DNA from 2 places in the Xanthomonas euroxanthea genome. Region 2 is predicted to be linked to the other one. Evidence: predicted binding sites of a transcription regulator. Region 2 holds the regulator's gene; the other holds the start of a gene.
The links. Region 2 encodes FliA, which starts transcription of late flagellar genes. Its sites were predicted from a motif close to TAAAGTTTNNCNNNCNNNGGCCGATAA; they were not measured.
Positions count from the first base shown of each region.

Region 1: a site for FliA is predicted at 2,725-2,751, ahead of H7A86_RS02330 (methyl-accepting chemotaxis protein). Genes of this name have one in related genera too.

Region 1 is NZ_LR861803.1:552,713-556,908, forward strand. Features, by position in the region: gene H7A86_RS02330 (methyl-accepting chemotaxis protein) at 348-2,594, opposite strand; gene H7A86_RS02335 (SDR family NAD(P)-dependent oxidoreductase) at 3,551-4,196, shown strand, end outside.
Region 2 is NZ_LR861803.1:2,368,319-2,372,514, reverse strand. Features, by position in the region: gene flhF (flagellar biosynthesis GTPase FlhF) at 1-614, shown strand, start outside; gene H7A86_RS10060 (MinD/ParA family protein) at 601-1,485, shown strand; gene H7A86_RS10055 (RNA polymerase sigma factor FliA) at 1,482-2,249, shown strand; gene cheY (chemotaxis response regulator CheY) at 2,285-2,677, shown strand; gene H7A86_RS10045 (protein phosphatase CheZ) at 2,677-3,303, shown strand; gene H7A86_RS10040 (chemotaxis protein CheA) at 3,306-4,196, shown strand, end outside.

The sequences.
Region 1 (4,196 bases), 1.8 Mb from region 2:
ACGACGCACGGGGCATGGCGCCCGTCGTGCGCGAAGGTCCGCTCAACGGAAAGAGGAATGGAAGCGATCGCCCAGCATTGCACGCTCCTTCGCCGGCAGGTGCCGGTGCATCCCAGCGCTCGGCATCGCCTGCGTGGAGGGCCGCGGATCCATCGATAGGCCTGGTGCTGCAAGTGTGTTGATCGTCTCCGGATAGCCGCGATCGGGGTGTCACCATCCAGCCATGGACGGTCAACGCATCAGCGATGCGCATGGCATCGCCGGCCCGGCGGCAGGGCTTGTTGCTTCAGCCAGCAACCTCACACGCAAGAGAGCCCGGATCGCCGGGCCCTCCGGTTGCCTGAGGCCTAAAATTCCCGCCAGTTGGCGGCGTCCATGGCGGTAGGAGCGGTCGGCTTTTGTGGCGCAACCGCCCGGCGTGTCGGCGTCTTGCCAGGTGCCGGGTTTTTCCCCTGGGCGACGTTATGGGCTGCTGTTGCCCGCGCCGGGGCGTGCGTGGTGCGGACCTTGGCCTCTTCTATCTTGAACACCGCGACCGCCTGCGTGAGTTGCCCGGCCTGTTCTTCCATCGAACGCGCCGCGGCGGTGGCTTCTTCCACCAGTGCCGCGTTCTGCTGGGTGGTTTCGTCCATCTGGGTCACGGTGAGGTTGACCTGCTCGATGCCTGCGGACTGTTCCTGCGAGGCGGCCGAGATCTCGCCCATGATGTCGGTCACGCGCTGCACGCTGGCCACGATCTCGGCCATCGTGGAGCCCGCGGTATGCACCAGCGTCGAGCCTTCGGCAACGCGCTGCACCGAGTCGTCGATCAATCCCTTGATCTCCTTGGCCGCCGCGGTGGAGCGCTGGGCCAGGGTGCGCACTTCCGAGGCGACCACCGCGAAGCCACGGCCCTGTTCGCCGGCACGCGCCGCTTCCACGGCGGCATTGAGCGCCAGGATATTGGTCTGGAACGAGATGCCGTCGATGACCGAAATGATGTCGGCGATCTTCCTGGACGAGGCTTCGATGCCGGCCATGGTGCCGACGACCTTGCTGACGATCTCCCCGCCCTGCGATGCCACGCTTGCCGCGCCGATCGCCAGTTGATTGGCCTGACGCGCGTGCTCGGCATTCTGCCTGACCGTGGACGTCAGCTCTTCCATCGAGGCGGCGGTTTCTTCCAGGTTGGCGGCCTGCTGCTCGGTGCGCTGCGACAGGTCGTTATTGCCGGCGGCGATCTCGCTGGCGGCCGAGTTGATGGAGATCGCCGAGTGCTGGATGCGTCCGACGATGTCTGCAAGCTGCGCGGCGGTGGTGTTGGCGTCGTCGCGCATCTGCGCGAACACGCCATTGAAGTCGCCGCGCATGCGCGCGGTCAGGTCGCCGGCGGCGATGGATTGCAGCAGCGACGACAGCGACTGCAGGTTGCCATCGGCGGTGGCCATCAGCTGGTTCAGGCTGTCGACCATGACGTGGAAATCGTACTGGAAACGGTCGGCGTCGCCGCGTGCGGTGAAATCGCCACTGGCGGCGGCCTGCGCGAGCTGCTTGATCTGGTCATTCATCGCGGTCAGATTGGCCCTGACCTCGTCCATGGTCCGGGTAAGCACGGCCTTTTCGCCCGGCAGGCGGTCCATCTCGTCGGAGAGATCACCAATGGCGTAGCGCCCGATGATCTGGGTCAGGCGCATCGTCACCGCGATGTGCGAACTCACCAGCGCGTTGGCATCGCGCACCATGTGGCCATACTCTCCGGGAAATGCGCCCTCGTCCATGCGGTAGCTCATTTCGCCAGCGTCGTGTCGACGCGCCATTTCCAGCTGCGCCGCGATGACCCCTTGCAGACGATCGCGGATGCGGTAGACCGCGCTGGCAAGTTGTACGGTTTCGTCCTTGCCGCTGACCTTGATATCGACATCCAGCACGCCGCGCGACAGCTGCTCAACGGCGGCCACCGCCCGCCGAATCGAGGCGGAGATCGCGTTGCCCAGGATCAGTGCGAGGCTGACGCCGGCCAGTGCAATCAGGCCCAGGGCGATCGCCGACAGGGTCATCGCGCGCGTGTTGGTGGCTTGCTGCTGCTGGTAACGCAGCTTGGCGGAGCTGGCCAGCTCATCGCGCAAGGTGGCCAGCCCGGCGAATGTGGCGTTCGCATTGTCCTTGACCTGGGTGCGGTTGACTTCCGCGCCGCCCGCGACATCTCCTGCCTCGATCAACTCGATCTGGCGCTGCATGCCGGCCTGCATGGCTGCGTAGCTCGTCTTGATCTTCTGCAACTGGGCCGCGTGCTGCTTTTCGTTGTGCAGCATCTGCTCCAGTTCCACGATGCTGGCGGCCGCCTGGGTGAATCGCTTCTCGTTTTCCTGTTTCCACTGCGTGATCAGCTCCGGCGTGCCGATGGCAATCATGCGCAAGATGTTGATGTCGACGCGCGTCAGCTGGCCGTCGATGCTGCTGGCAAGCGCAGAGCCAATGAAGTCCCGGTTGTAGAGCGTGCCGACATTGTTCTTGGAGGTGTGCAGGCTGTTCAGTAGGAACAGGCAGAGCAGGATGCTCGGGATCAGCGTTCCCAACAATGCCAATAAAAATTTGCTCTTGATCGTGGTTAGCATGACGGGCCTGGTGATGCAGCTGAGGGGGCGGAAGAGCCAATTGGGGAGCGAGGAACGGCAAGGCGGCCTGACGCGACGCCTCGGCAGCGGGGTTGTTCAGAGCGGTAGAGATTGCTTGCCCTGCCCTTCCTTAGCGGCAGCCATCACACATCCTTGATGCAACCAACGCCGCAGCAGGCGGTGCCCAGGTGATCGCTACCGCCCGCCGGCTATTGCTGGATGCCAACGAGAAGGCCGGAACAACCGTCCGGGGATCCACCGACAAGGCCTTCCTGGCGGCTGCGGGCATCGGGCAGATCGTGGAGGGCTGTACCTTGAGGTACGCCCCACCGGGAGCAGGCCGTGGCGCTATCGGTACCGGATCGGCAGCACCGAAAATGTCTGTGCCATGGACGGGGCCCCAAGATATCGCTGGCTGCTGCCCGCACCGGGCATGACAAGGCGCGCGCGCTGGTCAAGCAGGGGCGCCATACAGCTCACAGCCGCCAGGCCGAGCGCCTGCCCAACCAGGCAGCAATGCCAACTCCTTCGAGGCCGACGCCAGGGAGCTGGCACTGCTGCTGGGCCAGCACTACGAGGAGCCACTGGCGACGCGGGCAGCGCTCAGCACAGAGCCCCATGCAACTCCGGCGCTGGATCGCAGGGTGGGTGCGCTGGGACGATGGATGCATGCCCATGAAGGGCGTCCCGAGCCACGGCGTGCGGCCTGGATGCAGCCCGGTTCGGCCCTCGGCCCGGCGGCGGCAAGTTGGTCGAGGCAGCGTCCGGGTGTGGCCTGTTTTCCGCGCCACCTTAACCTCATCTGTAACGAGAGGCCGAAACCGTGAGCCAACCCTGCTGCCGCTATTGTTGACGCGTCAATTAAATCCTATCCTCCTCCTACCCGTCACCCAATGCGTCGCGTCTGTGGCGCGACCGTCATGGAGAGCAGGATGGACAAGCGCAGGAGCAGCAACATGGACCTGGATTTCGCAGGCAAGGTCGCACTCATCACCGGTGGCGCCTCGGGGATAGGCGCGGCGACCGTCCGCAGGCTTGCATCCCTGGGCGCAGCGGTTGTGGTGGCGGACGTCAACCATGACGCGGCCGAGGCCATCGCCGCCGAGATCGGTGCAGATGCCCGTGCCTACCAGATCGATCTTGGTGACTTCAACGCCATCGAGCAGATGGTCACCTGGTCCGTTACCACGTTCGGCCGGCTCGACCTGGCCGTGAACAATGCCGGGATCGGCGGCGATTCAAAGGGCGTGGTTGAGTACGACCCAGAGGTGTGGCGCCGGGTACAGGCCGTCAATCTCGACGCCATGTTCGGCTGCATGAAGTACCAGATTCCGGCGATGATCGCGTCCGGCGGCGGTGCCATCGTCAACATGGCCTCTGCCCTGGGGCTCGTCGGTCAACGCAACAACGCAGCCTACATCGCCTCCAAGCACGCCATCGTCGGCGCGACGAGATCCGCAGCGATGGATTATTCGGATCGCGGCGTTCGCGTGAATGCGATCGCGCCAGGCTATATCGACACGCCGCTCGTGCGCAGCGTCGTGAGCCAGGAGGACTTCGACAGGATCGTCTCGCTCCATCCGATCGGTCGCCTGGGAACGC
Region 2 (4,196 bases):
TCGGCCCGACCGGTGCCGGCAAGACCACCACCATCGCCAAGCTGGCGCAGCGCTTCGCCGCCCAGCACGCCCCGCGCGACGTGGCCCTGGTCACCACCGACACCCAGCGCGTCGGCGGCCGCGAGCAGCTGCACAGCTACGGCCGTCAGCTCGGCATCGCCGTGCACGAGGCCGACAGCGCCGAGAGCCTGCTGGAACTGCTCGAGCGCCTGCGCGACTACAAGCTGGTGCTGATCGACACCGCCGGCATGGGCCAGCGCGACCGCGCCCTGGCCGCCCAGCTGAACTGGCTGCGCGCCGCGCACCAGGTCACCTCGCTGCTGGTGCTGCCTGCCAACGCGCACTTTTCCGACCTCGACGAGGTCGTGCGCCGCTTCGCCCACGCCAAGCCCCAGGGCGTGGTGCTGACCAAACTTGACGAGACCGGCCGCTTCGGTAGTGCGCTGTCGGTCGTCGTCGATCACCAAATGCCCATCACCTGGGTGACTGACGGACAGCGGGTCCCCGACGACCTGCACCGCGCCAATGCCGCCAGTCTCGTTCTTCGCCTTGAAGATTTGCGGCGCGCTGCCGATAAGCCCTGTACTCCGGAGCACAACCATGCAGTCGCGTGAATACGCCAAGCTGACCAACGCCTTCCCCCTGTCGGCGACCCGTCCCGAGCCTTTGGGCCCGGTGCGCACCATTGCCGTGACCGGTGGCAAGGGCGGCGTGGGCAAAACCAACATCTCCGCCAACCTGGCCGTGGCGCTGGCCGACATGGGCAAGCGCACCCTGCTGCTGGACGCCGACCTGGGCCTGGCCAACCTGGACGTGGTGCTGGGCCTGTCGCCCAAGTACACCCTGGCCGACCTGATCGCCGGCCGCTGCACGCTGGACGAGGTGATCATCGAAGGTCCCGGCGGCGTGCTGGTGGTCCCGGCCGCCTCCGGTCGCCGCCACATGGCCGAACTGGCCCCGGCCCAGCACATCGGCCTGGTCAACGTGTTCTCCGAACTGGAACGCGACCTGGACGTGATGGTCATCGACACCGCCGCCGGCATCACCGACAGCGTGCTGACCTTCTGCCAGGCCGCCCAGGACACCGTGGTGGTGGTCTGCGACGAGCCGGCCTCGATCACCGACGCCTACGCGCTGATCAAGGTGCTCTCGCGCGAACGCGGCGTGGACCGCCTGCAGATCATCGCCAACATGGTGCGCGACCCCAACGAAGGCCGCCTGCTGTACGACAAGCTGTCGCGGGTCTGCGAAAAATTCCTCGGCGACGTGTCGCTGAACTACCTCGGCCACGTGCCGCAGGACGACTGGTTGCGCCTGTCGGTACAGCGCCAGCAACCGGTCATCAAGGCCTACCCCGCCAGTCCGTCGGCGCAGGCCATTGCAGAAATCGCTCGCCGTACCTCGCGCTGGCAGGCCCCGACCGTGTCCCGCGGCAACGTCGAATTCTTCGTCGAACGCATCATCCAACGGGGAGTGGCCGCATGAGCACCGCTACCGCAACCACGGCCACCGCGCAGTACCGTGCCGTGCAGCGCAACAACGCCAATGACATCGTCACCCAGCACGCCGACCTGGTGCGCCGCATCGCCCACCATCTGGCCGCGCGCCTGCCGGCGAGCGTGGAAGTGGACGACCTGATCCAGGCCGGCATGATCGGCCTGATCGAAGCCTCGCGCAGTTACGATTCCGAGCAGGGCGCCTCGTTCGAGACCTATGCCTCGATCCGCATCCGCGGCTCGATGATCGACGAGATCCGCCGTGGCGACTGGGTGCCGCGCTCGGTGCACCGACGCGCACGCGATGCCGCCGCGGCCGTGCGCAAGATTGAGCAGCACACCGGCCGCGCAGCCGCCGCCACCGAAGTGGCCGCCGCGATGGAGATGCCGCTGCCGGACTACCTGCGTCTGATGGAAGATGCCGCCCGCGGCCAGGTGCTGAGCCTGGAGTCGCGGATCGAGGATCACGGCGAGCTGGACACCACCGCCAAGGGTGGCCCCAATCCGCAGCAGATGATGGAGCGCGGCGAGTTCGGCCGCGAGCTGGGCAAGGCCATCGGCCAGTTGCCCGAGCGCGAGCAGCTGGTGCTGTCGCTGTACTACGAACAGGAATTGAACCTGAAAGAAATCGGCGCCGTGCTCGGTGTCAGCGAATCGCGCGTGTGCCAGATCCATGGCCAGGCGGTGGTGCGTCTGCGCGGCCGCCTCAAGGTCTTCGAACTGGCCGATGCCGGTGTCGAAATTGACGAATGATTTTTTCGCGTATTTTTTAGTGTTAGGAGCTTGATGTGAACAAGAACATGCGGATTTTGATCGTGGACGACTTCTCGACGATGCGGCGCATCGTCAAGAATCTGTTGGGCGATCTTGGCTTCACCAATACCGCAGAGGCCGAAGACGGCAACAGCGCATTGGCGGCGTTGCGGGCTGGCCCGTTCGATTTCGTGGTCACCGACTGGAACATGCCCGGCATGACCGGCATCGACCTGCTGCGCAACATCCGCGCCGACGCCAAGCTCAAGCACCTGCCGGTGATGATGGTGACCGCCGAAGCCAAGCGCGAGCAGATCATCGAAGCGGCCCAGTGCGGCGTGAACGGCTACATCATCAAGCCGTTCACCGCGCAGACGCTGGAAGAGAAGCTGGGCAAGGTGTTCGAACGTCTGGCGGCGACCGCCTGATGAACGCCACCGTGGACACCAATGCCGAACGCGCCGCGTTGATCGACCGCCTGCAGGGCGCGCTCGATGCACTGGAAAGCGGTGACGAAGCTGCGTGGAAGCGCGAGGTCGACCACCTCGCCGCCCTGCGCACGCGCCCGATGATGCAGGGCCTGAGCCGGCTTGCGCGCGAACTCGGCCAGGCGCTGGGCGAGTTGCCCACCGTGCCCGAGGAAGCCGGCGAGCTGGACGATGCGTGTTCGCGCCTGGACCACGTGGTGGAGATGACCGAGAAGGCCAGCCATCGCACGCTGGATCTGGTCGAGGAATGCCGTGAGCTGGCCAACCAGCTACGCGACGGTGGGCTCAATCAGGACCAGGGCGCGCTGATGGACAAGATGCGCCACAACCTGACCGAGCTGTCGCTGGCGCAGAGCTACCAGGACCTGAGCGGGCAGATCATCCGTCGCGTGGCCGGCATCGTCCGGCGCGTGCACGAGGGCTTCGGTGCGCTCGGCCTGCCGCCGAAGAATCCAGAGCCGAAGAAAGACGACGGCGGTCTTGCCGGTCCTGCAGTCAAGGGCCTGGACCGTCACGCGGTGTCGCAGGACGACGCCGATGACCTGCTGTCCGGATTGGGGTTGTAACCATGAGTGCTGTTCCAGACGATATTGCTGCCGATTTCATCGTCGAGGCCCAGGAAATCCTGGACCGCCTCGGCGAACAGCTGGTGTCGCTGGAACAGGCACCTGACGAAGCCGACCAGCTGAACGCGGTGTTCCGCGGCTTCCACACGCTCAAGGGCGGCGCCGGCTTTCTGGCGATCAAGCCGATGGTCGAGCTCTGCCACGCCGCCGAGGAAACCCTGGGCATGGCGCGCTCCGGCCAGGCGGTGTTGCAGGCGCATCACTTCGATGCCGCGCAGCAGTCGCTGGATTACCTGCAGGCCATGCTGGATGCAATGGGCTCGGGCGAAGCCGTGCCGCATGCACCGGCCTCGCTGATTGCGCAGTTCGATGCCAAGAGCGGCCCGCCGGCGGTCAAGGCCGCGCCCAAGGCCGCCGCCGCAGCGCCCGCACCCGACGACGCACATGGCGCCGCTGCGCCCGGCGCCAAGGCCGCGCCCAAGGCGGCGGCCAAGGGAGCCGACGCCGAGCAGACCGTGCGCGTGGACACCAAGCGCCTGGATGCCATCGTCAACCTGATCGGCGAACTGGTGCTGTCGCGCAATCGCCTCAAGACCCTGCGCACCCGCCTGCGCGACGAGGAACTCGACCGCGCGGTCAGCACGCTGGACATCGCCACCGCACGCCTGCAGACCGCGGTGATGCGCACCCGCATGCAACCGGTCAGCAAGGTGTTCTCGCGCTTTCCCAAGGTGGCCCGCGATGTCGCGCGCACCCTGTCCAAGGAAGTGGAGCTGGAGCTGATCGGCGCCGAGACGGAACTGGACCGCAACCTGGTCGAGGCCCTGGCCGACCCGCTGGTGCACCTGGTGCGCAATGCGATCGACCACGGCATCGAATCGCCGGCCCTGCGC